3 regions of the Shewanella sp. NKUCC05_KAH genome follow, and region 1 is predicted to be linked to each of the others. Evidence: predicted binding sites of a transcription regulator. Region 1 holds the regulator's gene; each other region holds the start of a gene.
The links. The regulator MetJ, encoded in region 1, represses methionine synthesis genes. The targets are predictions, from matches to a motif close to TAGACGTCTAGACGTCTA.
Positions count from the first base shown of each region.

Region 2: a site for MetJ is predicted at 6,388-6,405, ahead of metH (methionine synthase). Genes of this name have one in related genera too.
Region 3: a site for MetJ is predicted at 5,615-5,632, ahead of metE (5-methyltetrahydropteroyltriglutamate--homocysteine S-methyltransferase). Genes of this name have one in related genera too.

Region 1 covers NZ_JAHKQZ010000007.1:96,251-106,199, forward strand. The annotation lists gene KO533_RS08580 (HlyD family secretion protein) at 1-384, opposite strand, end outside; gene slyA (transcriptional regulator SlyA) at 393-866, opposite strand; gene KO533_RS08590 (methyl-accepting chemotaxis protein) at 1,090-2,991, shown strand; gene metF (methylenetetrahydrofolate reductase) at 3,048-3,935, opposite strand; gene KO533_RS08600 (bifunctional aspartate kinase/homoserine dehydrogenase II) at 4,153-6,546, opposite strand; gene metB (cystathionine gamma-synthase) at 6,558-7,721, opposite strand; gene metJ (met regulon transcriptional regulator MetJ) at 7,932-8,246, shown strand; gene KO533_RS08615 (sulfite exporter TauE/SafE family protein) at 8,381-9,124, shown strand; gene nrfD (NrfD/PsrC family molybdoenzyme membrane anchor subunit) at 9,231-9,949, opposite strand, start outside.
Region 2 covers NZ_JAHKQZ010000020.1:95,850-105,798, forward strand. The annotation lists gene KO533_RS17610 (cobyric acid synthase) at 1-195, opposite strand, end outside; gene cobU (bifunctional adenosylcobinamide kinase/adenosylcobinamide-phosphate guanylyltransferase) at 301-912, opposite strand; gene KO533_RS17620 (adenosylcobinamide-GDP ribazoletransferase) at 909-1,697, opposite strand; gene cobT (nicotinate-nucleotide--dimethylbenzimidazole phosphoribosyltransferase) at 1,803-2,885, opposite strand; gene KO533_RS17630 (iron ABC transporter permease) at 3,018-4,148, opposite strand; gene KO533_RS17635 (ABC transporter ATP-binding protein) at 4,145-5,020, opposite strand; cobalamin riboswitch at 5,120-5,313, opposite strand; gene KO533_RS17640 (histidine phosphatase family protein) at 5,535-6,260, opposite strand; gene metH (methionine synthase) at 6,531-9,949, shown strand, end outside.
Region 3 covers NZ_JAHKQZ010000009.1:26,255-36,203, reverse strand. The annotation lists gene KO533_RS09870 (GGDEF domain-containing protein) at 1-969, shown strand, start outside; gene KO533_RS09865 (transporter substrate-binding domain-containing protein) at 966-1,763, opposite strand; gene queG (tRNA epoxyqueuosine(34) reductase QueG) at 1,938-3,140, shown strand; gene metE (5-methyltetrahydropteroyltriglutamate--homocysteine S-methyltransferase) at 3,234-5,504, opposite strand; gene KO533_RS09850 (LysR family transcriptional regulator) at 5,705-6,610, shown strand; gene KO533_RS09845 (HDOD domain-containing protein) at 6,690-7,418, opposite strand; gene KO533_RS09840 (TonB-dependent receptor) at 7,698-9,659, opposite strand; cobalamin riboswitch at 9,768-9,949, opposite strand, start outside.

The DNA.
Region 1 (9,949 bases):
ACGTTTAGCCTCGCTGCGTTTTTGTTGTGAGGTGGTTTTATTGGCATTGACCTCGGCCTTAGCGGCCAGTAGCGAGGCATCTAACTCAGCATTATCTTGACGGGCTTGCTCTAAGGCCAATTTAGCCTGCGATACCGCTAACTCATAGGGTGCGGGATCGACTTGAAACAACAAATCACCCTTGGCAACCGCTTGGTTATTGGTCACGGCTATGGTCTGGATTTTACCGCTGATCTGCGGTGTCACTTTCGTCACTACACGGGTCGCCATTGCTTGAGGCGTCAATGGCATCATAGTGTCGGCCAGCATGAAATAGCCAAAAACCATCACAAAGCCAAACATGGCAAATTTTACTAAACGGGCAAACTGTTGATCCGGTGTCATCTTCTTTCTCACAAAAGGGTGTCTGTAACCTTGGTTAATTTGGCGCTGGCGTTGTCGCTGATCAGGCTAATAATGCGTTCAAATTCGCTCAACTCTTCGGCACTGATCCCGCCTAATAACTCACGGCGCACTTGAATAATCCGCGCTTCCATTTGCTTTAAAACATCTAATCCCGCTGGCGTCAGGCTCACAATCCTTGCCCGCTTATCTTTGTCACAACAATGACGCTCGACTAAACCTTGCTCTTCTAATTGCCCTAAGGTGCGCATTAGCGAAGCCAATTCAATTTCTAAGGCATCGGCCAATACTTTCTGGCTCACGCTGTCGCCTAAACGCAGCAGTTTCCATAGGGCAGTCCAACGAGGATGAGTTAATCCTAAAGGTGCTAGCTCAACATCGGCCACGGTACGCCACAGTCGATGCAGACGGCCTAAATGCTCCGCCAGTGATAACTCTTTTAGTCGCTCTAATTCTTTTTGCATCTTGCCCACCCACTTAGTTAGCGTGCTAAGCATTATACTTAGTTAGCAGGCTAAGTAAATATTTAGGCCCAAAATAGATCTGTGTCCAAGGGCACGAAACGAGCGTAAGAGGGAATAAATAACTTAAAAAGGTTCGCGCCCTCTCAAATCTTATCAAGTTGTATCTCTATAATATCAAACGGATAAATTGAGTTGATTTGCACATGAATTGGAGGCTGTTTTGATAAATCTAAAAATTAGTACGAGGATCGTTATTGGGATCTGTCTATTACTGTTAACAGTAATGAGCTTTATCATGCCGCTCGTTCTCTCTGAATTCAGTCGCCAAGTTGCAGAATCCGAGCAAAGAGAACTCCATAAGATCTATGAAACCGCTGTTGCCGAGATAGCCTCATCGGGCAAGTTAGCCGAAGCAATGGCAACCATCATCTCACTCACGCCAGAAGTTCAAAGCACCTTTGCAACAGGCGAGCGTGATGAACTTACCGCCCGTACCTTACCTATATTTACCCAACTTAAGCGCGATTTTGCGGTTCAGCAATTCCAATTTCATAGGCCACCAGCCACTTCTTTTCTACGCTTGCATCGTCCCGACAAATTTGGCGATGATCTCACCAGCATACGCAAGACCATAGTTGAAACAAATAGCCAAAAGCGCCCTCTTTATGGCTTGGAATATGGAGTGGAAGGATTAGGTATTCGTGGTTTAGTTCCAATGACTTACAACGGACAACACACAGGCTCAGTTGAGTTTGGCATGTCCTTCGGTCAACCCTTTTTTGATAATTTTAAACAAGCCTATCAAGCAGAAATTGCCCTCATCTTGCCAGATGATTCTGGATATAAGTTATTTGGCGCTACATTCACGCCTGATACCCAAGCGACAGATGAACTCAATAACGTCATGCAAGGCCATGAAGTCATACGCACTATTTCCTTAAATAACAAAACCTATGCTCTGTATCGCAACGCCATAAAAGATTACTCAGGAAACGTGTTTGGCGTACTCGATATTGCGATGGATAGAACCCATTCAGAACAAGCGATAGCGGATATTCGCCTTAAGTTGATCCTTATCGGTTTAGTGGCTCTGGTCATTGGAACTGCCATTGCTTGGTTTATTGCCAAAGGGATTACTCGCCCTATCGCTGAAACCACCCAAGCCATGAATGATATCGCTGAAGGTGAAGGCGATTTAACCCGCCGAATCGCGGTAAAAGGTAAGGATGAAATTGCTGAATTATCGATGGCATTCAACCGCTTTGTAGAAAAAATTCACAACACAGTTTCCCACGTCGCCGACTCAACAAGCCTGCTCGCCACCTCTGCTGAAGAAATGTCGAGCATTACGCGGGAAACCCAGAAGATGGCGAGTCGTCAGCACCTCGAAACCGAGCAAGTTGCCACCGCAATGAATGAAATGGCCGCAACGGTACAAGAAGTTGCCCATAATGCGACCGATGCGGCCGATGCCGCCAATCATGCCAATGACTCAACCGAACAAGGCAAATTGGTTGTACAAAAAGTGGTAACCACTATCGCCATACTGGCCGAGGAAATAGCCACAGCAGCGAGTGAAATCAATGAATTAGAGCGTAATACCGCTGAAATCGATTCTGTACTTGTGGTTATCCGTAATATTGCCGACCAAACTAATTTACTCGCACTCAATGCGGCAATTGAAGCCGCAAGGGCGGGAGAACAAGGTCGAGGATTTGCGGTCGTTGCCGATGAAGTACGCACTCTGGCGAGCCGCACTCAAGCATCTACGACGGAAATTCAGCAGATGATCGAAGCGCTTCAGCATAAAGCTAAGTCCACAGTCAATGCGATGGAAACCAGCACCCGCACCACCCAAAGCTGTGTATCCCAAGTTCACCAAGCGGGTGAAGCACTCGAAGCCATTACCCATGCGGTTTCCACCATTAGCCAGATGAATATCCAGATCGCCAGCGCTGCAAATGAGCAATGTGCGGTTTCGGCAGAAATTAATAAAAATGTTAATAACATCAATGATATTGCGACCAATGCGACAGATAGTGCGGTACAAACTGCACGCGCTGGCGATGAACTTGCCCAACTCGCAGCCCGTTTAACAACTTTATTAGCTCAATTTAGAATTTAAACAAAACAAAACGCCGCATTCTCTGCGGCGTTTTTATTAGCTTATTTTATAAGGTTTTATTTAGGACGCACGCCTAAAGTGTGGCAAATCGCGTAGGTCAATTCGGCGCGATTTAAGGTGTAAAAATGGAAATCCTTCACGCCTTCGCGGGACAGCACTTTCACCATGTCGATGGCCACGTTTGCCCCCACCAATTGGCGTGTACCCGCATCGTTTTCTAGGCCGTCGAATTGCTTATGTAACCAATTAGGTAACGACACATTGGTCATGCCCGCGAAACGTTTTAGCTGGGTAAAGTTAGTCACAGGCAAGATGCCCGGCACGATTTCAACGTCGATACCGGCGGCAACGCAGCGATCACGAAAACGCAGGTAAGATTCCACATCGAAGAAAAATTGGGTAATAGCACGGCTGGCACCCGCATCAATCTTGCGCTTAAGGTTGATCAAATCCGCCTGTGCATTGCTCGCATCGGGATGCACTTCTGGATAGGCCGCAACGGAAATATCAAAGTCAGCCACAGAGCGCAGTAAACGCACTAAATCCGCCGCAAAACGGGTTGGCTTGGGGCTGCCCGCAGGTAAATCACCACGTAGCGCCACTATGTCACGAATGCCCGACTTCCAGTAATGCTTAGCCAGTTCTAATAACTCTTCATCGCTGGCATCCACTAAGGTTAAGTGCGGCGCGGCAACGAGGTCGGTTTCTTGTTGGATACGTTCAATCACGCCATGGGTGCGGTCACGTACGCCTGAGTTAGCGCCGTAAGTCACAGACACAAACTTAGGATTCAGCGGCTCTAAACGACGGATAGAATTCCACAGTATCTGTTCCATTTCGGGGGTCGATGGCGGGAAAAACTCAAAAGAAACATTAATATCGCCATTAAGCTCAGACAAGCTCTGGTTCAGCGATTGTGAATGTTGTGCGTGATGAAAAGCCATGTGTATTTCCTCAACCGCCCTTGGCGCTACTCTTTGCTAGTGTGAATTAGTTCAAATGGACGTTTGGACGTCTATATGTCCATATACTAGAGAAACTGAGATGTAAGTCAAGCCAAAAAATACCCATAAACCGCATTTAATCTCGGTTAATTCGATAGATTTATTCTAGCCAATAAAAAAGGACTCGAATGAGTCCTTTAAGAAGCTTGATACCGCGTTATTCCTGCAGCAGATCGCGACAGATCTGGGTCAGATCCGACTGCACCGCCGCCGCGGTCACTTCGCGTCCTGCGCCCGGTCCACGGATGATCAGCGGATTACCTTGGTAGAAGACACTGCGGATCACAAACACATTATCACCAGGGGTTAAGTTGGCGTAAGGGTGATGGGTATCAATCCACTGCAAACCCACCTCGGCCTTGAGCTCTGGGCCGCTGTTGTCTAAGGATGCCACATATCTGAGCACCTTATTTTGCTCCGCCGCCGCACCATACTGTTGCAGCAGATCGGCATCTAACTCGGCAATGCGGGTGAGAAATTGATCTAAGGGAATATCCGCCAAAGCGGCTGGTACGAGTGAGCGCAGCTCAATATCTTCAAGCTCGATTTCAAGGCCAATCTCACGGGCTAAGATAAGCAGTTTACGCTGCATATCACGGCCGGAGAGATCGTCGCGGGGATCGGGTTCAGTAATACCTAAGCCTCTGGCTTCAATCACTAATTCTGAAAATGGCTTGCTGGTATCGTATTTCTCAAATAACCAACACAGGGTGCCGGAGAAAATCCCGCCCACGGCTTCAACACTATCACCGCTGTTACGCAGATCATTTAGCGCATGTTGGATGGGTAAACCTGCGCCACAGCTGGCGTTATAGCGCCAAAATAAGCGACGATTACCCAGTTGCTGCTTTAACTCTCGATAGAAAGGCAGTGGACCCGAGCCCGCAAGTTTATTCGCGCTCACCACATGGATGCCACGCTCGAATAGCTCTGGATATTGCAGCGTCAAACTGGCGCTGGCACTGATATCTAAGGCCACCAGCTCATCGCAGTTAACTTGCTCTAATTGCTCGAATAAATGTTCATACTGCCAAGGCGTTGCTTCAGTATTAAACTCTGTTTGCCACGCGGCAAGATTAATGCCAGTGGATTTAATCAAGGCTTTACTCGAACTGACTAAACCGACTAACTCAACACTAGCTTCGAGTTCATGGTCTAGTGAGGGTGAAACCGACTTAAACAGATCGATCCAAGCCTCACCGATATTACCCACACCGAGCAGCAGGACGCCAATGCGTTTACGCGGGCCAGCGCAGCGACGGTGAACTTTTTGGGTTAACAGATTCACCTGTGACTGGGGCACTAACGTCACTAAACTTAAATCGCCACTGAACAAAGGTTTAGCATCACGGCTCAGTAAACGCGCGAAGCTGCGGCGATAATGTTCGGCGTCGGCACTTACTAATGCGACTAAACCAAAATCTGTGTTGATCTGCTGCTCGCTGATCCCTAATGCTTCTGCCTCGGCATCGAGTAATCTTTGAACTTGTTTTTGATTCTCAGCGGTATAGGCAAGTTCAACCCTTTGATGGGCAGAGGTCCAATGGGCCAATGGCGTTAAACCCGCGGCAATCAATAAATCTAATAAACGAGTTAACTCCCCTGTGAGTTTAAAGCCGAACAGGACAACAGCATTGAGGTTAGTCACCACAGGCGCGCTCGCCGACGAACTGTGGGGTGCGATTAAGGTAAAGTCGGTGTGGGATGCATAACTTGAGCGTACCGCTAAACTCACTTCGGTATTAAACAAAGGCTGCAGAGTGCGCGAATGTAATACAGGCGAGCCTAAACGCGCTAGGCGATCGGCTTCGGCAAGTGACATGCTTTTCAGTAACTTGGCATCGTTGATTTTATTAGGATCGGCGTTGAACACCCCTTCCACATCGGTCCAAATGGTCACGCGCTCGATATCAGCGAGACTCGCAATCAGGCTGGCGCTAAAATCTGAACCATTACGACCAAGTAACAAGGTATCGCCACGCTCGTTAGCGCAGATAAATCCTGTGATCACTAAGCGTTCATTGGGATGCGCAGCTAATAGGGCTTGTACTTTAGCGCGGGATTCCTGTACCCGAATTTGTGGCACAGCGGCTTCATCGGCCACTAAAATTGAACAGGCATCCACATGGCTTGCTGCCACGCCAGATTCGCGCAGTAGCGCCGCCATTAAACGTGCCGACCAACGTTCGCCAAAGCTCACCACATGGTTGATTTGGTATTCGTTGCGCTCGTCTAAGGACAACAAGCTGATGAGTTGCGCTTTATCAGTGGCCAAACGCTCACGCAGATCGCGGGCTTGTTCATTCGACAACAACTGCTCAATCAACCCCTGTTGGTAACTGATCAGCACTTGTAATTCTTCTTGCCATAGCTGACCCGCATCACGCAGCGCTAATAATTTATACAGGAAATTCGTGCTTTTACCCGCCGCAGAGACCACCACGAGATCATCACTATGACCGTGGGTTAATAGGATATGGGCGACTCGGCGATAACAATCGGCATCCGCTAAACTGGAGCCACCAAATTTATGTAAGTGACAACGTGCCATCTATTATTCCTCTACTGACAAGCCGCAACGGCGGCTAATCCTGCTTGAATATCTGCAACTAAATCGGCGGCATCTTCAATACCCACCGATAGACGCAATAGGGTGTCCTTAATACCAGCCTCGAAGCGCGCCTGCGGCTCCATGGCTCTGTGGGTCATAGTTGCGGGCACGGCCACTAAACTTTCGACGCCACCTAAACTTTCCGCCACGCTAAATAAGCTGAGTGCACCTAAAAAGGCCACCACTTCGGCCTCACCGCCTTTGAGCTCAAAGCTCAGCATAGCGCCAAAGCCCTGTTGTTGCTTGGCCGCAATGGCGTGACCTGGATGATCCGCAAGCCCTGGGTAATAGACTTTACTCACCACAGGGCTTTGCGTTAATAACTCAATAATACGCTGGGCATTGGCTTGATGCTCGCGAATACGCACCGCTAAGGTACGTAGGCCGCGCAGGGTCAGATAACTGTCGAAGGCTGACCCCGTTAAGCCTAGAGTGTTCGACCACCAATGTAAGCTTTCGCCGATTTGCGCGTCTTTGGCGACCACTGCGCCGCCGACCACATCGCTGTGACCATTGATATATTTAGTGGTGGAGTGGATAACGATATCCGCGCCTAACAATAGGGGTTGTTGCAATATCGGCGATAAAAAGGTGTTATCGACCACCACCAGCGCGCCGACACCATGGCTCGCCTTAGCAATGGCTTCGATATCCACCACACGTAATAACGGGTTTGATGGGGTTTCGAGCCACACCATCTTAGGATTCTGCGCAATAGCGGCGGCTAACGCTTGGCTGTCGGTTTGGTCGACCACAATGAGCTTAAACTGGCCTTTCTTCGCCAAGTTGGTAAATAAACGGTAGGAACCACCATAGCAATCATGGGGCACAACTAATAGGTCACCGGGGCCGAGCAAAGTGGTCACTAAGGTGATGGCCGCCATGCCAGTGCACGTCACTATGCCAGTGGCGCCCTTTTCTAATTGGGCTAATGCTTCGCCTAAAATGCAGCGCGTTGGGTTGCCTGAACGACTGTAATCGAATTCGCGGGGATTTTTATGACCATCGAAGGCGTAATTAGTCGACAAATAAATCGGTGGCACAACTGCGCCATATTGAGTATCGCTTTCGATACCCTGACGCACTGCCAGTGTGGCTAATTGACGCTCTGCCATGGGGACTCCTAAATTCGGTAGACTGATAGAGATGTCTGGACGTCTAAATGTACCTAAGCCCAACGCCATCGTCAATAGGCGTTAAGACGTTTAGACGTCTGAACATAAAGAAATCTGTTTGCAATCACAAAGAAATAGTAGCAATAATTTGACTGTTCTTTGTAAGGGTTTAAAATCTGCCCCGAATTTAGCGTTATAACAGGTGAGTCAATGACTGAATGGAATGGGGAATACATCAGCCCCTATGCTGAACATGGCAAGAAGAATGAACAAGTAAAAAAAATTACTGTGTCTATTCCGCTCAAAGTGCTTAAGGTCCTCACGGACGAACGTACTCGTCGTCAGGTCAATAATTTGCGTCACGCCACCAACAGCGAGCTGTTGTGTGAGGCATTTTTGCACGCCTACACTGGCCAGCCATTGCCCAACGATGAAGATCTGTCAAAAGATAATCCAGACAGCATTCCCGCCGAAGCCAAGTTGTTAATGGATCAAATGGGAATCGAGTGGGAAGACATGGAATAGCGACTCGTCGCTTTCAAAGTCATATCACAGTGCTCATCAATAGGGATCGTTAACGATCCCTTTTTGTTTATACCCAAGCGACTTCAAACTTTAAATTTCACCATCTTGAGTTGGTTTGGGATATAGGAAATCCTATGTTTTCTATGATAGATCCACAGACACTCGCCTTAGCCTCGCTGGTCGTGTTTCTGGGCGCATTAACCCAAAGTCTGATTGGGTTTGGGCTTGCGGTTGTCGCCAGTCCTTTGCTGTATATCGTCGATCCACAACTTGTACCTGCGCCTGTTATTGCTATGGGTTTCTCCATCGCCCTGCTGACCTTAGTGCGTGAGCGCGGTCACTTAGAATTCAATGGCTTGCAATATGCGCTCCTAGGCCGCGTGCCCGGTGGTTTTATCGGCGCGAGTTTATTGCTGTTTGCGCCTCAACCCATACTGGGTTTATCCATCGCCGCCATTGTAACTGTCGCAGTGATCCTCAGCCTGAATAAATTCAGCCTGCCAGTGAATAAGAAAAGCCTCTTCGGTGCGGGTGTGGTTTCAGGGATCTTCGGCAATATCGCCGCGATTGGTGGCCCGCCGATGGCGATTTTGTTGGCAGGCAAAGATGCCTCGCAGTTTCGCGCTGCCCTGTCGGCCTTCTTCATTTTTAGCTCCATGATTGCATTGGTCATTTTAGCGATCACTGGCTTATTAGAATTAAAACATCTGTGGCTGTCGTTGATGCTGCTCCCCTCAGTGATTTTAGGTTACTTAGTCGCAGGACGATTAGTGGGCCGTGTCGATAAAGAGAAGACAAAGATGGCGACGTTAGTCCTGTGCAGTATCAGCGCCTTAGTGCTAACGGTGAAGTCGGTTATCGAGTTATTACCCCAATAAGCGTCCCGCTTGTACTGGCAAACCTTCTCACGATTCAAACAATAAAAAAGCACTGACATTGCCAGTGCTTTTTCTTTATCTATCAATATGTAAAGCCAGATTACACTCAGCTTAAATAGCTTTGCCCTGCGTACACAATAAAGTGTCTTAAGGCGAGTACGCCCGTTAAGCTCGCACAAGCCACCATGATCATTGCGCCCTTAGTGTGGCGAGTCGCGGCGGGTAGCAGCATAAACAGCAAGGGAATACCAAAACCTATACCGACAACGCCTATCCAGAACACGCTTGCCCATAACCCAGAAGTTAACGATGCTAAGGCCGCAGCCGCCGCGCCGCCCTTGAAGTACAAGGCGCAGAACAACATGAACAGGAACAGAATTTCAATCGCCATCACAGGCAATTCTAAACCGTGCATCTTCACTAAAGTTTTGTCGTGGCTGTCAGTCTTAAACATCAGCAACGCCAGTACCGCATTGGCCGCAGCGCCCGCCGACAAACCCGACACTAAAAACAGCGCAGGCAGTACCGCAGTGTTGAGCATAGGATAGGCATTCATCGCCGAAATTAAGAAGCCAGTGTAAGCCCCCACGCCAATGGCGAGAACAAACAACAATACTTCAATCAGCTTTCGAAATGGCATAAGTAACTTAGCGATAGGCGCTAGGAAACCTAAACCCCATTTTGGTAAGTCATCCCGCAGCACAATAATGGCGTACGCAAAAGCTAAGGGAGAATACGCCAGCAGCGCCAGCACCCCAATGGCCATCACAGACTGGAAGTTATAGTGAATTAAGATCAACCAGAAGTGGAATGGTTTGGTTAAGT
Region 2 (9,949 bases), on a different contig from region 1:
ACGACAAATCCCCGCCACTAAGGTGCTTTTACCCGCATCCGATGTTGTGCCCTGCACCATCAAGACTTTTGCGCGACGAGGTGAATTAACAGCAGGCGTATTCACCACAAGATTAGTAGCAGAATGAATAGCTAAAGCATCAGCGGTATCGAGTGCATTAGCGCAGGCTGTGTTGTCTGTGTTTGGAGAGGACATAGGTTTAAAAGGCTTATTCTAGTTTGCAGTCATTAACATAACAGCTCAGTCTAAAAATCACTTAAGTATGCAACTTAAGCTTAAAACGTGGACTGAGCCCAAAGTCTACAGTGGTTTCAATGCTAAGGGTAAACCGGCGACCACTAAGGTGACATTGTCCGCTAAGGTCGCAACGGCTTGATTTAACCAGCCTGCTTCATCAACAAATTGTCGGCTCAACTCACCTAAGGGCACTATGCCAGAACCGACTTCGTTACTGATCAAAATCACCACTCCCTCAAGCTCGACGAGGGAATCCACAAAAGCGGTTTTCTCGGCCTGCCAACTCGCATGAGCTTTATCGTCAGAGGTTGAAACGGCAAAGTCAGTCGCATTCCACTCAGTCGGCGCGGGTTCATCATCAATCTTGGCGCTGGATGCAAGTAATTGATTCGTTAACCAAAGAGTTAAACAGTCTACTAAAATCACTCGCCCAGGTTTTGCTAACTGTTTTAACAGTGCAGTGAGGGCGAGCGACTCTTCAAACAATTGCCATTCGATACCATCGTCCGATCGTCCCGCTTGATGCTTGGCGATACGTGTCGCCATTTCATCATCTAGCGCCTGCGCCGTCGCCACATAGCAAGCATCGAAGCCAAGCGCAGTGTACTGACGCACTAAGGCTTCGCCGTAGCGACTCTTACCGCTACGGGCGCCGCCTAGGACGAGGTGGATCACAGTATGTTACCCACAACGAGTAATACAAAATAACACACGATTTCAGATATTTGCTGCACCGCGCCTAAGGTATCACCCGTGTAACCGCCAATCTGGCGTCTAAAGATCACTATGATCAAACGGCGCAGTCCTATCATCACCAATAGCAATGACAATGCCGCTAACCCCTTAAGGAATAACAGCACTAATACGCCGCTGGCGATCAGGATAAGCAGCTCATTAATGCCTTGATGTTGCGATAGCGGCTTAGACTTACTGGTCTCGTCATCGCGGACATACTTTTCGCTAAAAATGATACTGGCTGATACCACACGGCTCACTGTGTGCGCGACGATAAGTGCTGAACCCGCAACGACAGGATCGTACAGTGCCAACTCGACTAGCAACTGCCATTTCAGCAGCAGGGCCAACATCAGCGCCAGTGCGCCATAACTGCCAAGGCGCGAGTCTTTCATGATCCGCAGCTTGTCTTCAGCCGTCCAACCCCCGCCAAAACCGTCGAAGGTATCGGCGAGGCCATCCTCATGAAATCCGCCCGTGAGCAAGACGCCAACCAACATAGCTAAAAGAACAGAAACGCCGGCGGGGAGCCAGTTCTGCGTCAGCCAAAACACTATGGCGCTTAACAAGCCGACCAGAAGACCGACGAGACCGAAATAACGGCTGGCCTTATTCAATTTATCGCTATCGACTTCGACCCACTTAGGCATAGGAATGCGGGTAAAATAGCCCATGGCAACTAAAAATAAATCTATCTCTTTGTGCCAGCTTTCGCGTTCTGACATAAAGCATCCTTAGTGAATTCACACTTGCTGCAAGGTTTAAAATTAAAACGGTTGGCTAAAGGCTATTATTTTAAATAAGTAAAATAAGCGACTTAGCAGAGCACATCATACAACAGCCTCAATCCCCGCATCACTAAAACTCGCCATTTGATTGTAAAAATTTACTGAGGCTTGAATAAGCGGCAATGCCAACGCCGCCCCCGTACCTTCGCCTAATCTCAGCCCTAGGGATAATAAAGGTTTAGCCTGCAAAAATTCTAACATTCGCAGATGACCTTGCTCATCGGATTGATGGGCAAAAATCAAATAATCACGCACATTGGGGGCGATTTGCACTGCGACTAATGCCGCCGCTGTCGCGATAAAACCGTCCACGACCACCAGCATTTTACGTTCAGCGGCAGCTAACATAGCTCCCGTCATCTGCACAATTTCAAAGCCTCCTAGGCAAGCTAACACTGACTTAGGTCCAGTTAAGGCGCTTTGATGCAGCAATAACGCGAGCTCAATCAGCATCAGTTTACGTTCTAAGGTTTCGCTATTAATGCCAGTACCACGGCCAACGCAATCAATCACATCCAACTGCATAATCGCCGCCATAATGGCCGCAGCAGAGGAGGTATTGCCTATGCCCATTTCACCAAAGGCGACTAAGTTACAACCCGCTTGATGGTGACGTTCAATCAAATCGCGCGCCATAGCAAAGCCTTTATCGACGGTTTCCAACGTCATCGCGGGCTCTAAATGGATTGCACCCGTTCCAGCGCCAAGACGTTGATCGATAATACCTTCAACCCCTTCAACTGGCGTTAAAATACCGCAATCGATCACTTCGAGCTTAAAGCCCACCTGCCGACAAAAAACGTTAATCGCCGCGCCGCCATGGGCAAAGTTTTGCACCATTTGGTGAGTCACTTCGCTAGGGGCAATCGACACGCCTTCTGCGGCAATGCCATGATCCCCCGCAAACACTAACATGGTTGGATGGACTATTTTGAGCACATCCGTTTGTGGCTGATCCGTTTGTTGCAAATCAGTTGCTTGCACGCGGGCAATCTGCAAGGCTAAGGATTCGAGCTGACCTAAGGCACCGGGCGGCTTAGTCTTAAGATCAATTTTCTGCAGAATCACCAGATCCTGCGCTTTACTCACAGGGCTTATTTGAAAAGACACGGCTGACTGAGACATCCACACTCCACTTTGTAATCTACATTAAATAACCACAACGCATCCCGCGTCTATGACGAACATGTCCAATTGTGCATTTCCAATCGCGGGTGGGATATCAACAGAAATACTGATTATCCCGTCAGTCTGCACTTACGACATGACTCTACGCTTACGCAAAATCAGCAAAAAGAACATACTACCTATGGCGGCTGTGATAATGCCCACGGGCAACTCTTGATTCCCCAATAAACAGCGCGCTAATACATCAATCCACACCATAAATAATCCGCCCACCAGCGCCGTTAATAAAATCGGCTGACGACCGGGGAACAGCATGCGTACTGTGTGGGGGATCATTAACCCGACAAAACCGATACCGCCACAGGTAGCCACCAAAATAGCGGTAATCAAGGAGCAGAGCAGCAACATATTGAGCCGCAGCTTAGGCACATTCACCCCTAAGGTATGCGCCGTTTCATCCCCCGCCTGCAACGCCATGATCTGCCGTTTCATGCCTAAAATAATGAATAAACTCGCACCAATCACCAGTGTCGGCAGTACTAACAAGGACCAACTGGCCTTTGCAAAACTGCCTAAACTCCAAAACAGCACAGAGGCTGTCGCCTGCGGACTGGCGAAATACAGCAGCAGACTCGTTAATGCGCCGAACATAAAGGAGGTCGCCACACCAGAGAGCAACATGCGCTCCACTTGGCTATTGAGCCCAAGCCCAGACAAGGCAAGCACTATCAACACCGACAAACTCGCGCCAATAAAAGCGCCCAAGGGCAAGCTAAACCAAAGTAATCCAGACAAGGCGCCCGAACCGCTAAAAAGCCCAGAATGTGCAGCCATGCCCGCATTATCAAAAAATCCAGAGCCAGTGAATAAGGTCAACATCACCACAGCGCCAAAGGACGCGCCAGAGCTAATGCCAAACAAATAGGGATCGGCGAGCGGATTGCGAGTCACAGTTTGCAACACACTGCCCGCCAGTGACAAACCCGCACCCGCCACAAAGGCGAGTAAAATGCGCGGTAGCCTGAGCTCCATCACAATGCGTTCAGTCATACCATTGGCTTGAGTGAAGTTCGTCGCCTTATTGATAAATATTTGAATAACATCCGTAAAACTGATGTTCGCCGCACCAAAACTCGTCGCAGCAATAGGCGTTATCAAAGTGATGATACCTAATACGAGCAGCATCAGTTGTTGTCTCGTCAACGGTGTCACGATACGCCCCAAATATGAGATGAAATATTGTTTACTCCCCTGAGTCATCCGCCCTCGCCTCGCTCGTTCAGGCCATGATCTACATGGTGGTAACCATAAAAATAGCTGATTAAGGGCTTTTTATGCTGTGGATGGGGCGATACCTGAGCACACACGCCAAACACATCACCAATTCGCGCCTCGGTTAATACTTCGGTTGGCGTCCCCATAGCGCTGACTTCCCCGTTATGGATCAACAACAAACTGTCGCACAGGGCACTGGCTAAATTAAGATCATGAATAGAGGCAATCACGCTGATACCAAGACTACGCACCAATTCGAGGATTTGAATTTGATAGCGCACATCGAGGTGATTCGTTGGCTCATCGAGGATTAAAAGCTGCGGCTGCTGCACTATGGCACGGGCAATCAAAGCGCGTTGCTTTTCACCGCCGGATAAGTGCTCATATTGTTGGTGCATCTTATGGCTCAAGCCAACTTTCTCTAAAGCCTTTGCAATACGCTCAATATCACAGCTCGAATTGGTATCGAACATGCCCTTGTGGGGCGTTAAGCCCATGCTGACCAATTGCTCTGTGGTGAGGTCAAAATAGTGCGGTGTATCCTGCTGCACTACGGCGACGCGACAGGCAAACGCCTTGGGCGACAAGCGCTCAATATCTTGATCAAAAAGGGTAATTTTGCCCTGAGTCGGGCGAACAAACCGATACAAACAGCGCAGCAAACTGGACTTGCCCGCACCGTTAGGGCCAATCAGCCCCAGCATCTGCCCCGTTGGCAGCGTAAAGTTAATATTGGAAAGAATGGTTTTGCCATCGATACACCAGCTCAACTGGCTCACATTGAGCGCGACTGACGGGCTCAATGACGGGTTAGTGTCATTCACGGGGCTGTTAGTTTGGATTGCGGAAAGTTTCACCTAAGCGGCGCTCCTATCGAGTCCAAACCTGTATAAAAAAAGGTTGTGCACATTGTCATCTGCTCCCTCGAGTCACCCGCTCGAGAACTAAGGCTGCACGCAGCGATAACAGAAATAGGCAGGTCTCCTGACTTGTAGAAAAGAAGGAGCTAGGCTCTAGAATCTAGGTGCTTCTTTAAACTACTCACAGTTGCGGGCACAGTTCGGGCTGACTGACGAGCAGTTCCCCGATTCCCTATTATGTTTGGGTTGATATGCTCTTTGTTAACAACGCCACTGTGAATAAAAACAACGGAGCGATTCGAACAAAGAGAGTCTATTCCCAACACCTATTTCTGCGACGTTATCACTCATTGCGCATGTAATACGCTATCTCGTTCAAACGTCAGGGAAAAGCATTATCCTACATCTATCCCATTAGGCAATGCTGTTTAAATCAGAATATTTTCATGTCAGCTTATTCTCGCCAAACGATCACGCCTACATGATAGCGCCGAGATAGTGAAATAAGGCCTCAACACCTGCGCCCACTCGGCCAATCTAAACGCCAATAGCAGGCACCCTGTTCATCTTGCAGCACATTAATAGTCACCACGGCCGCCACGGGTAAATCGAGTTGACTATAAAACCCCACCGCCCGTTCAACCCCTAAGGCACGCGCCATTAAGTGACGGATCACCCCGCCGTGGGTCACGACCCACACTTGAGTGGCTGGCATATTGTCAGTGGTTTCATTAATGGCACTGTTTTCATTACCCATTTTATGTGAGTCAAGGGTCAATCGTTCAAACTCGGCGGCGAGTATCTGGTCAATCGTCCCATTCACCCGCGACTCAAAACTTGCCATAGTTTCACCATTAGGCGGCGGAGTTTGCCAAGGGTTTTGCCAATACGCCGCTAAGTGTTCGCCCTCTTGTTGATACAGTTCATCGAGCCGACAACCGTCCCAATCACCAAAATCAATTTCCTGTAAACCCGACAAACACTGCGCCTGCAATGGCCTTGACTCAGATATCAGTGCCGCCGTCGAATGCAGCTCGGCGGCAAAAGCGTGGGCAAAATCGGCGCAGCGGCGTGAAGTCGAGCTATAAATCGCGCTACACACGCTGGCCTGTGACTCAACTGCTGCCGACATTTGTTGCCAACCCTTTTTGCTTAAAGGCACATCCACACGACCCCGCAAGATCGCGCCGCCTTCACACTCACCGTGGCGTAACAATAACAATCGAACTTGTTTCATATATGCCTTTTTAGTTAGGGACTAGATGCTAGAAACTCAAGCCGAGGGCCTAAATTCTAGATTCTCGATTCTCGCTCCTAATGCCTTTGACTTTCATCTTGCCCTGACAATCATAAGTCGCGTATTATGGACGTCTATACGTTTAAATGTCCAAAACAAATTTTTAAGAACAAGTATTCAAAAAAATGTCGGCTGACGACAATAAAATGCACTTAGCATAACAATGGCCGATTTTTGGACTTAACTTAGCTGTATTTAAGGTAATTATTTATGACGATACCCTCAACCAAAGCCAGCCAAATATTAGCAGACATTCGCAAACAGCTTGCAGAGCGCATTCTGATCTTAGACGGTGCCATGGGCACTATGATCCAAGGCTACAAACTGGAAGAAGAGGACTATCGCGGCGAACGTTTTAAAGATTGGCATACAGATGTCAAAGGTAACAACGACCTCTTAGTCTTGTCGCAACCCCACATCATCAAACAAATTCACACCGACTACTTAAACGCCGGTGCCGACATCATTGAAACCAACACCTTTAACGCCACCACCATCGCCATGGCCGACTACGACATGCAGTCGCTGTCCGCCGAAATTAACTTAGTCGGCGCGCGCCTCGCACGTGAAGCCTGTGATGAAGCCTTTGCTGCCACAGGCATTCCACGCTACGTCGCCGGTGTGTTAGGCCCCACTAACCGTACGTGTTCGATTAGCCCTGATGTGAACGACCCAGGCTATCGCAACGTCAGCTTCGATGAGTTAGTGACTGCTTACAAAGAATCCACTAAGGCGCTGATTGAAGGCGGCGCGGATATCATTATGGTCGAGACCATATTCGATACCTTAAACGCCAAAGCCGCGCTGTTTGCAATTGAATCGGTATTCGATGACTTATTCGGTCAGCATTCTAAAGACAGATTGCCGATCATGATTTCGGGCACCATTACCGATGCCTCGGGTCGCACACTGACTGGCCAAACGACCGAAGCCTTTTACAATTCCCTTCGCCATATCAAGCCCTTATCTATCGGTCTTAACTGTGCACTTGGGCCAAAAGAATTGCGCCCCTATGTGGAAGAATTATCCCGCATCAGCGAGTGTTATGTGTCGGCGCATCCGAACGCAGGCCTGCCGAACGAGTTTGGCGGTTACGATGAAACCCCAGAAGACATGGCGAACGTGATCGAAGATTGGGCGCGCGAAGGCATGCTTAATATTATCGGGGGTTGTTGTGGTAGTACGCCTGAACATATCCGCGTGATCCGCGAAGCGGTGAGCCGTCACGATCCACGTATTTTGCCGGACATTCCAGTCGCTTGCCGCTTGGCAGGTTTGGAACCACTGACTATCGACGCCCAATCCCTGTTCGTTAACGTGGGTGAGCGCACCAACGTCACAGGCTCGGCTAAGTTTTTAAAGTTAATCAAAGAAGGCAAGTTTGAGCAAGCGCTCGATGTCGCCCGCGAGCAGGTCGAAAGCGGCGCGCAGATCATCGACATCAACATGGACGAAGGTATGCTCGATGGCGCCGAAATCATGCACAAGTTTTTGAACTTGATTGCCTCTGAGCCCGACATCAGCCGCGTACCTATTATGATCGACTCCTCTAAGTGGGAAGTGATCGAAGCTGGCCTCAAATGTATTCAAGGCAAGGGCATAGTTAACTCTATTTCCCTCAAAGAAGGCGAAGCCAAGTTTATCGAGCAAGCCACCTTAGTGAAACGCTACGGCGCGGCGGCCATTATCATGGCATTCGACGAGCAAGGTCAGGCTGACACTAAGGCGCGTAAAATCGAAATCTGTACCCGCGCCTATCGGGTATTGGTCGATAAGGTCGGCTTTCCGCCAGAAGACATCATCTTCGACCCAAATATCTTCGCCATCGCCACGGGTATCGATGAACACGACAACTATGCCGTCGATTTTATTGATGCCATTAAAGCGATTAAAGCCACCCTGCCCCACGCAATGATTTCGGGCGGCGTATCGAACGTGTCGTTCTCATTCCGCGGTAACAACCCAGTGCGCGAAGCGATTCACGCCGTTTTCCTGTACCACGCCATCAAAGTCGGCATGGACATGGGCATTGTCAACGCGGGTCAGTTAGCCATTTACGACGATATCGATCCTGAACTTAAAGTGCGGGTCGAAAACGTGGTGCTTAACTTGCCCTGCCCAGTTGAAGGCTCAAGCAATACCGAGCAGTTACTTGAAATCGCAGAGAAATTCCGCGGTGATGGCGCGCAGGTGGGCAAGAAAGAAGATTTAGAATGGCGCAGCTGGCCGGTGAGCCAACGCTTGTCCCATGCGCTCGTCAAAGGCATTACCGAATTTATCGATGAAGATACCGAAGCCGCTCGCCAAGAAGCGAAACGTCCGCTGGATGTGATTGAAGGCGCCTTGATGGACGGCATGAACGTGGTCGGCGACTTGTTCGGCTCAGGCAAAATGTTCCTGCCGCAGGTGGTGAAATCGGCGCGGGTGATGAAAAAAGCCGTGGCTTACTTAAACCCCTATATCGAGCTAGAAAAGGTCGAAGGCCAATCTAACGGCAAGATTTTGATGGTGACAGTAAAAGGTGACGTGCACGATATCGGCAAAAATATCGTCGGCGTGGTGCTCGCCTGTAACGGTTTTGAGGTATTCGATTTAGGTGTGATGGTGTCGGTGGAGCGAATTCTCGACGCCGTGAAAGAACACAATATCGATATCATCGGCATGTCGGGGCTCATCACGCCGAGTCTGGACGAGATGGTGCATAACGTGAAAACCTTCCACCGTGAAGGCTTAACCATTCCGGCGATTATCGGCGGCGCCACTTGCTCTAAAATCCACACTGCGGTGAAGATTGCGCCCCATTATCCCCATGGCGCCATTTATATCGCCGATGCCTCCCGCGCCGTGCCTATGGTGAGTAAGCTCATCAACAACGAGACCCGCCAAGCGACCATAGACGAAACCTATGCTGAATACGACGACATGCGCACTAAGCGTTTATCCCAAGCCAAGCGCAAAGAGATAGTGTCACTCGAAGCGGCCCGTGAAAATCGCTGCCAACACGATTGGGCAAACTACACCCCGTTCACGCCAAACGTGCTCGGTCGCCAAGTATTTGATAATTATCCATTAGAAGACTTAGTCGAGCGTATCGACTGGACACCGTTTTTCCGCTCGTGGGAATTGCACGGCCATTACCCTGAAATCCTCACCGATAAAGTCGTCGGCGTCGAGGCGCAAAAGCTATTCGCCGATGGTCAGGCCATGCTCAAACAAATCATCGAGGAAAAGTGGCTCACGGCGAAAGCGGTTATCGGCTTATTCCCTGCCAATACCGTCAATTACGACGACATTGAGCTGTATACCGATGAGTCGCGTACCACAGTCGAAATGACCACACATCACCTGCGGATGCAGCTTGAGCGTGTCGGCAACGACAACTTCTGCCTATCCGATTTTGTTGCACCAAAAGACTCAGGCGTCGCCGATTACATGGGCGGCTTTGCGGTGACCACAGGCCACGGCATAGACGAACATGTGGCGCGTTTCGAAGCCAACCACGACGACTACAACGCCATCATGCTCAAATGCTTAGCCGACCGTTTGGCCGAAGCCTTTGCCGAGCGGATGCACGAACGGGTACGTAAAGAGTTTTGGGGTTATGCAGCCGATGAGCAGTTAAGTAACGA
Region 3 (9,949 bases), on a different contig from region 1:
AAGTTTCAACAAGCTCGCTATAAAGAGGCGCTTACCGAACTTGAGCAAGGGGAAAAAGCCTTTCGCACTCTGCAGAATAATCGGGGACTCACTCAACTGTTGCAGCTTAAAAGTAACATATATGTGGCTATGAATGATTTATCTGCCGCCTACGGAGCGCTGCAAGAATTTGTTACCCTAACAAAAAAAGTCGATGGCAATTCTCTCTCCCATCATACGACAGAATTAAAGGTCAAGTTTGATACCAGTCGGATTGAATCTGAAAATCAACGCTTGATTGAAAACCAAAACCTTAAAGAACAAGAGCTCGCGCTACTCGAAAAGAACAAATCACTGCAACACATTATCCTATTACTAGCGGGCTTTATCCTGACGATAGTGTCTATATTCGCTTATAAACAAGTACATAGAAATCGCCAACTGCAAGTTATTGCCCTCACAGATTACCTTACCAAACTCCCTAATCGTCGGCATATTTATGCCCAAGCCGCGAAATATTTTCAGCAAGCCTTAAAACATCAAAGCCCTTTTTCAGTGATTATTTTTGATGCGGATCACTTCAAAAAAATCAACGATAACTTCGGCCATGAATTAGGCGATCGCGCCCTTATGACCATTGCAAATGCAGGCCGAGCCTTATCGGGTAATAAAGATCTCGTTGGCCGCATCGGTGGTGAAGAGTTTTTAATCCTATTGCCTAACACTGATGCCACAGGTGCGTTAGCGCTGGCGCATCAATTGCAGAACCATATTAGCCGCCTTAGCGCACAGAATTTACCAGCAGAACTCAAATTAACCGTTAGTGCTGGTGTCGCCACTTTAGAACCACAAAATAATACGGAAGATGCATATCAAGATAAAGATTTTGCCACCCTGCTAAAGCGGGCCGACAATGCTCTTTATGAGGCTAAAAATGCGGGCAGAAATTGTGTGAAATCAGCCAAGAATGAGGCTTTAAGAGAGAATTAAACGGCCTTATGCCAAAACACTTGATGTTGTAATGGCGGTGGCAAAGTGCCAAACCATGTCTGATACAGACGACTAAATTCACCTGAGTCTTTCATTTTCTCAAGCTCTGTTTGCCAACTGATAACGGTTTCCGCCGACGTCCCTTTAGAAAAAGCTAAATAGAGATTAATCTCCGATACCACAAACACTTGGCGGATATCTGTCTCACTCGCGCCAACCTCTTCGAGTATCTGCTTTACCGCAAGATCCGCTTGGCACCAAAAACGAATTCGAGAAAACAGCAACTGTTTCGCCGATTGCTGTGGAAAACTCGCCACCAGCAAATTATCCACGCCCGCTTGTTGTAGCAACTGCGCACCCGCCGATTCCCGATAAACCCCCACAATATCTGTCGATTGAAGTTCAGCAAGTTGATCGAGAGCGATAGGATCTGCCGCCCTTGCGTACAATGCAATTTTGCTGGTCGCAATAGGACCGATAAAATCAAACTGCTCAGCTCGTTCATCATTAATTGACGTAGCAAAAAGTAAAACGTTCGCAGAGGTATTAGCAATCGAATACGCCCGAGCCCAAGGTAACACATCGATTTTTTCACTCTGACCCAGTCTTGATTGCAAGGTATTGACTAAGTCCACCGCAAAACCTTGCGGCACACCATTTTGCTCGTAACTCATGGGAGGCCAAGCTTCGGTCACCAATTTCAACTTGTCAGGCGCCGCAAAAACAAGATTAGGCATCAGGCCTAATAAGCTCATCGCAAGAAAACACGCCCTAAGGGGAATCGCACTCAGCATACGAATACCAAACGATAAACAGTAGACCTAATCATAGACTCAATCCCAACAGCAAATAAACAAATACCCCAAAGAAAATATCGCCTCACGCCCCCTTCTGAGTAAACTCGTCCTCAATAAGTGAAAACTGCTATCATATTGCCACCTAGCCAAGAGCCTCGCTGCAATCAATTCATGTCAACTTTAGTCAATCAAACCCCAAGCCAATCCTATGCCAGCATGCTGTCGCGGCTCGCTCTGCAAATTAAAACGTGGGGAAAAGCACTCGGATTTGCGCAGGTTGGCATTTGCGATACGGATTTAACCGCTGAAGAAGCCAAACTCCAAGCATGGCTAGACAAAGGTTTTCATGGCGAAATGGCCTATATGGCTACCCATGGCATGATGCGCGCTCGCCCGCAAGAACTGCATCCGGGCACAGTGCGGGTGATCTCCGTACGGATGGACTATTTGCCACCCGAAGCTGGCTTTGCAACGAATCTCACCGATCCCAACTTAGGTTATATTTCCCGTTATGCCGGAGGTCGCGACTATCACAAGTTGATCCGCGCTCGACTTAAAAAGCTCGGAGATCAAATCAGTGCAGAGTTAGTTGCTCTCGGTTTCGATGCCGCTGACTTTCGCCCCTTTGTTGACTCAGCCCCTGTACTTGAGCGCCCCTTAGCAGAAAAAGCCGGTATAGGCTGGACAGGTAAACACTCACTCATACTCAACCATGAGGCTGGCAGTTGGTTCTTTTTAGGTGAGCTACTGATCAATTTGCCTCTACCTGTGGATATTCCCATTCAAGAAGGCTGTAACACTTGTGTCGCCTGCATTACCTCCTGCCCAACGGGTGCAATCGTAGAACCTTATGTGGTCGATGGCAGACGCTGTATTTCCTATCTCACCATTGAACTGCAGGGCGCTATTCCCGAAGAATTTAGGCCACTCATGGGCAATCGCATCTATGGCTGCGATGATTGCCAACTCGCGTGTCCCATCAATCGCCAAGCGCCGCTGACTGAAGAAACTGACTTTCATATTCGTCCGCAGTTAAAGCAACCTGACCTTCTCAGCCTTTTTGCTTGGAGCGAGGCCGAGTTTCTTAAACAAACTGAAGGCAGCGCCATTCGTCGCATTGGACATAAACGTTGGCTACGTAATATTGCAGTAGCACTGGGTAACGCTCCCGCGAGCCCAAGCATTATTGCCGCACTTAACGCCCGCAATCACAGCGAAGATATCGATGAGATAGTGCGTGAGCATATTGAATGGGCGCTTAATGCCCAGCAATCGCGCCTTGCTGAAAGCGCAGCAACTGAACAACAAAAAGCCCGCCGCAAAACCGAGCGCATGGTGCGCATTATCGAAAAAGGCTTACCGCGAGATGCTTAAGTCAATCGGCAAGCAATAAACAACGGATGCATAAGCATCCGCTGTTACTAATTCAATAAGCTCAGTAAAAAAATATTTCACTCAAGCATAATATTAACCAAGGCGGCGACGTAGTTCTCGCGTGGCATCGACCATGTTTTTCAGTGCGGGTTCAACTTCATCCCAAGTACGGGTTTTTAGGCCGCAATCTGGATTAACCCATAGCTGACGTACGGGCACTTTTTGCGCCGCTTTCTCGATTAAGTGCACCATGGCCTCCACACTTGGAGTGTTTGGCGAATGAATGTCATACACACCGGGGCCAATTTCATTGGGATATTCAAAATCTTCAAAGGCGTTGAGTAACTCCATCCGTGAACGCGAAGTCTCGATAGTAATCACATCGGCATCCATGGCGGCAATCGCGGCAATGGTGTCATTAAACTCGCTGTAACACATGTGGGTGTGGATTTGAGTCTCATCAGTCACGCCAGCAGCGCTGAGTTTAAAGGCATTCACCGCCCAATCTAAGTAGGCTTGCCATTCACTTTGTTTCAATGGCAGACCTTCACGGAAGGCGGGCTCATCGATTTGTATAATGCCAATACCGGCATTTTGTAAATCCACCACTTCATCACGGATCGCCAGCGCCAGCTGAATCGCAATCACATCGCGGCCGATATCTTCACGGGCGAATGACCAATGCAGAATCGTCACCGGGCCAGTCAGCATGCCTTTTACAGGCTTGTCGGTGAGACTTTGGGCAAACTCGGCCCAATCAACCGTCATCGCCTTTGGACGGCTAACATCACCATAGATCAACGGCGGCTTAACACAGCGTGAACCATAACTTTGCACCCAACCATTTTTGGTAAAGCCAACACCCGCAAGCTGCTCACCAAAGTATTCCACCATATCGTTGCGCTCGGCCTCACCATGAACCAGTACATCGATACCGAGTTTAAGCTGGCGGTCGATTGTATCGCGGGTGACTTGCTGCAATTGCTCTGTATATTGTGCATCACTCAGATCGCCCTTGCGCCAACGACTGCGTAGTCCACGGATTGCTGGTGTTTGTGGGAAGGAGCCAATGGTGGTGGTCGGCAACAGAGGTAAACGGTATTTCTGCTGCTGTACTGCTTGGCGTACGCTGAAATCACTGACGCGCTCATAATCGGCAGATGTCAACGCGGCAACGCGGGCAATCACTTGACTGTCGGCGGCCTGCGCTTTCGCCTCACGGCGCGCCAAACAGGTTTGCACAATCTCTTTTGCCGCGGCCGATTCAGGTGCCAGTAGCAATTGGCGCACATTGGCCAGTTCGAGTAATTTTTGCTTCGCAAACGCGAGTTGTTGACGCAGCGCAGGCTCAAGCGTGGCTTCCACCTCTAAATCCACAGGGCTGTGCAGGAGTGAGCAAGAAGTACCGATCCACAAGCGATCTCCGAGATCACGGGCAACCGCGCCTATGCGTTCGGCAATTAAATCCGCCTCTGCCGCCCACACGTTGCGGCCATTGACCACACCCGCCGACAAAATTTGATCTTGACCAAGCGCATTGGCAAAGACTGCCAATTGATCCGGCGCTGTGACTAAATCGACATGCAACCCCGCGACCGGCAAGGCCGATACCAGCACTTGATGGTGTGCGATACCGCCGTAATAACTGGTAAGAAGGATCTTCACCTTCGCAGTGCTGAGTGCTTGATACGCCTCAGTGATCGCCGTTTGCCATTCGCCATCCAATTCCAATGCGAGAATGGGCTCATCGAGCTGTACCCAATGCACTCCCTGAGCAGCAAAACGCGCCAAAATGTCAGCATAAGCAGCTAATAAATTGGGTAATAAGCTTAACTTATCAAACTCTTGGCCCACGGTTTTAGCAAGGAACAAGTAGCTAACAGGGCCGAGTAGCACAGGTTTTACTTTATAGCCTAAGGAATGCGCTTCACTGACTTCATCGAAAAATTGCTCATAGGCAATCGAAAACACTTGGTTTTGGCTGAGCTCAGGTACCAGATAGTGATAGTTAGTATTGAAATACTTGGTCATTTCAGAGGCTGGCGCATCTTGGCCCGTTGGTGCTCTGCCGCGGGCAACACGGAATAAAGTATCGAGATCGATTGCCCCTTCACCACGATGACGCTCAGGAATGGCATTTAAAGTCGCGCTTAAGGTCAGCACTTGATCATAAAAGGCAAAATCACCTACGGGAACTTGCTCAATGCCAGCAGCAGCTTGCCACTGCCAATGGGTGTGGCGAAGTTCACTCGCCACTTCACGTAATTGTGCCTGAGTGCTCTCACCACGCCAGTATTTTTCTAAGGCAAATTTCAATTCACGACGACGCCCGATACGGGGAAAACCAAGACTATTTAATTGCATACTCTATCTTCCTTTATTTGAGATAAGCCATATTCGGCACTTGCACCCACCAGATTGTTTTCTCTTGGCACTTTTCAGCACTTCAGCCTTGATAAATAACAATGGGCGTCTGGACGTCTAGAAGTTTATTGTGTTAGTCTCTATTCCAGCAACCGAATTGATTTCAAGCACAACATGAGCGAAATTCACTTGGAGTGAACATGATCGAACTAAGACACCTGCGAACCTTAATGGCCCTGAAAGAAAGCGGCAGTTTGGCGGGCGCAGCCAAAAAACGTTTTGTCACTCAATCCGCCCTCTCCCACCAGATTAAGGAGTTGGAGCAAAGGATTAACTCGCCCATTTTTGTGCGTAAGAGTAAGCCACTGTCATTCACCCAAGAAGGTGCACGCCTGCTGCATCTGGCCGAAGAGATTTTGCCTAAGGTGTTAGAAACCGAGACAGATTTGAAGAATGGGCTGGAAACCGAAACCAATCAGTTGCGAGTCGGCATTGAGTGCCATAGCTGTTTTCGCTGGTTAATGCCTGTGATGGAGCAATTTAGACAAGATCATCCGACAGCCGAGTTAGACTTGTCGAGCCGTCACCTATTCGACTCGCTCAATGCCTTAGAAATGGGTGAACTGGATATTGTATTAACCTCAGATCCTGTGCCTGGGCATTCACTCGCCTATCAGCATTTGTTTGATTTTGAAGTGAAGTTAGTGGTTGCAAAAGATCATCCTTTAGCGAAAGAAGCCTATGTCACCCCTAAGCAATTAGCACACTTGCCTATTATCAGTTATCCAGTGCCGTTGACACGTTTAGATATTTATCGCCACTTTTTAGAACCTGCGGGCATAGAGGCAGGCGAGCAAAAAACCTGTGATTTAACCATGATGTTATTGCAACGCATCGCCTGTAAAGACGGCATAGCCGCACTGCCAAGCTGGTCGATTAATGAAGGACATGGACTGAGTCTCGCTACGGTAAAACTCGGCCAAGAAGGTCTGAAACGACCGCTATTTGGTGCCTATCGCCGCCACAGTGCTAACTCTGCATTGATCCAAAATTGGTTACAACTGGTGGCGAGGGAAGGTTTATCCCGCCAGCAGAAGACGAATTAATGCGGGTGACATAGAGTAAAAAGCCTGCGAATGCAGGCTTGTTTATTAAGTCAAATGACTACTTCATAGCATCGACAAATTACAGCGGATTCATCAACAATCCACGCATAGACAAGACACGGCGCAGTATCAACCCTGATGAATTAGGATTACGGGTCTGACGCAAATTATGGGCGATCATAAATTCTTGACGCAGATCCTGATCGAGATCTAACGCCTCGAACGCTTCGATGGTTAAGGTCTGTTGTTGATTATCAATCAATGACTTAATCACACTTAAAGGAAATGACTGTTCGGCATTAGCATTTAAATAGGCAAATGCGGTCAGTGCGATAATTTGGCCGAACACACTGAACAGAGCTAAGGTTTGTACTTCGTCAGCATCAACCTCCACACCTTCCATATCCGCTAAGCTATCTACCGCATCCGTTGCAATATCTTCAGTCAGCTTCCAATAACCTTGGACCAACTTTTTATAGGGCTGTGGCAGTTCATCGAGGCGTTCTTTTAAATAGAACGTAAAGGCGTAGCGATAGATATTAACTTGACCTAAGCGGATCAAAGCTTCTTTCAACGAGCGAGTTTTGTGATTTTCCACTACAGCAGCCTGTGCGGAATTACTGCGCATAAGCATGTGCGCTGCCAATGCGGGATCGCTCGAGATAATGTCAATCACATTACGAATGTCGCCTTCAGCAAGGATCGCTTTTTTGAGTGGAATTAGAATTCCTCGGCGGCCAATCACTTGCTCTTCGTTCGCTATGATAGCTCTAACTTGAGTAAAAACCTGTTGCTCAAGATCAGTCATAAGACACTTTACACCTGTTTATTAACAATAAGATGATTCGGTTACAGCTCACATCATACCTAAAATACTAAGAATTTCAGCCATAAACAGCAGAGTAAAATATAAATTACTCCTATTTAGTAATGACTGCCCGCTAACACTATAGATAACGACAATTAAACCACTCTACTAAAATGATATTCAAGACTATACCTATTTTAAGATTTATTCTTTGAACTCAGCGTAAAAAATAAAAAGCCAGACTCAGTCTGGCTTTGTTATTAGATAGCTCATTAATAATTAGAAGCGGTAGCCCACAGTGAAACGAATATCACGGCCTCGACCAGAATAGTAACTATCCCCCCAATCGCCACCGTAATAACCTGCACTGACATAATCTTTATCAAATACATTATCGATACGCAGACTGGCAAGCCAAGCATCACGATTATAATTCAAGGCTAAATTACCAAGCACGTAACTTGCTAGCTTATCACCTTGATTAGCGTTATCGCCTTCGATAAAACGATCACCCGTGTAGATAGCTTCGGCAAACACTTGGAAATGCTCAGCAAAATCCATGCTGACATAACCGCGTCCCGTGTGTTTTGCCACCCAAGACAGCTCTTTGCCATCGTTAGCACCATCGGTAAATTCGGCGTCGGTATAGTTATATTCCAGCCCTAGCTGCAGCGCTTTAGTGATCTGCCAATCCCAATCGGCACCCGCGCCATAACGACGAGAAGCATCGGCATTAACGTTTGCACCGTTGAAATTACCACCTATGGGTTTAACTGCACTCGAGTCATAAACAATTTCATCCTCTAAATCGAGACGATATAGGCTGACTCGCAGGGTTTGACTAGCGACAGCCCAATCCCAACCCGCCTCATAGGAACGGCCTGTTTGCGGCTTTAAGCCAAATACGCCCGGCGATGTATAAGCTTGCTCATCCACTTTGGCAAAACGGAAGTTATCATCGGCGCGCACATAAAGTCTGTGCTCCGCAGTTGGGCGGTAATTTAAACCCAGTTCGAATGCGTGGGCATTTTCGTCTAAATCCATGCCATTAGGATAAACATTGCCATCGACTAACTCATCGGTCACCCGCGCATATCGTCCACCCACAACGTAACTTAAAGTATGACTTAAAGGCACTGTAGCTTGTAGATAGGCGCTTTGCATTTGCTGCACATTACTGCGCGCCATAGTGTCAAAATCAGCCTTGCCACGGCTGATGTCTAAACCTGTGACTAGGTTTAGCTCGCCTTGACGCGTGCTGTAATTCGCTAACGCTTTAGGGCTAAACATTAACAGTGAGCGTGTGTTATGGCTGTTCGCCCCCCAATTAAGAGAAGACACCAAGGTATCGCTGTAATCTAAATCCGCCGCCAGCGCCCAGTTTTGATTAAGCTGATGCTGGTAACCCGTTCGCGCCGCAGTGGTCATCTCGTGGGCATACTCTACCTTATTTGATGAAGCACGGGAATCGTCTTTAAATTGCTTTTCAGTAAGCGAGCCCGGATTTTCACGATCGTTATCGTAGTAGCTGGTTTCAACAAAGAACGAGTCTGTGGCTGTTTTATATTGAATGCGGCCAAGAATAGAGCCGGTTTCGTTGGCATTATGCTGGCGATAGTTGTCACCTTGGTTGTAACTACCGGTGAAAAAGTAACGCCAATCTTTGTTGATCGCGCCAGACACATCACCACGACCTTCATAGGTATCAAAGCTACCGCCAGATAACTGCACGCTGCCGCCAGTATTTTCAGGGGACTTAGTGACAATATTAATCACCCCGCCCACGGCTTGATCGCCATAAAGTACACCTGCACTACCCGATAAAATTTCAATACGATCCACTTGATTAAGCGGAATGGCATTAAGGCTAGGTGCGGCGATATCGATATTATTGAGACGACGACCATCAAGTAAAATCAGCGTGTTATTAACGGCAGTGCTGGCGCTAAAACCACGCATCGCAAAGCTAGTTCCAATATTGTTATCCGAAATTTGAATACCGCTTTGACCGCGTAAGACGTCGGTCAAATTAGTCGCGCCACTCATTTCAATCGCAGCGGCATCAATCACATTCACATTGGCGGCAATATTTAACGGGGTCTTATCAGAGCGGCCGATCACGACAAGATGCTCGTCGACTTTAGCTGTGCTGGTATCGTCAGCCGCCATAACGGGCGCGATAATTGAAAAACTGCAAAGGCTGCCGATCAGCAGCGCGATTTTTGTTGGATTTTTTCCCATTTTACCTTTAACTCCTGCAAGGAAAACGGGGCATTGACGCCACGATACCGTTAATTCAGTCGTAAATACTGACGGTGATTATCGCATTTTGAGATCTGCCCACCGAAATCTCAAAAACACCTTCAGGGCCGGTCTCCGGACTTAGGCTATGTTAATCCATTAAAAGTTAGATTAACGCGAGACTGACCTTTTACATTCTGACTTTCGGGTTCAGTCTTGAACACACCAATCAAACGCGGCCGTCTCTCACCTTTTACCGTTGCGGGGGCAGTGCCAGAATTTCACTGGCT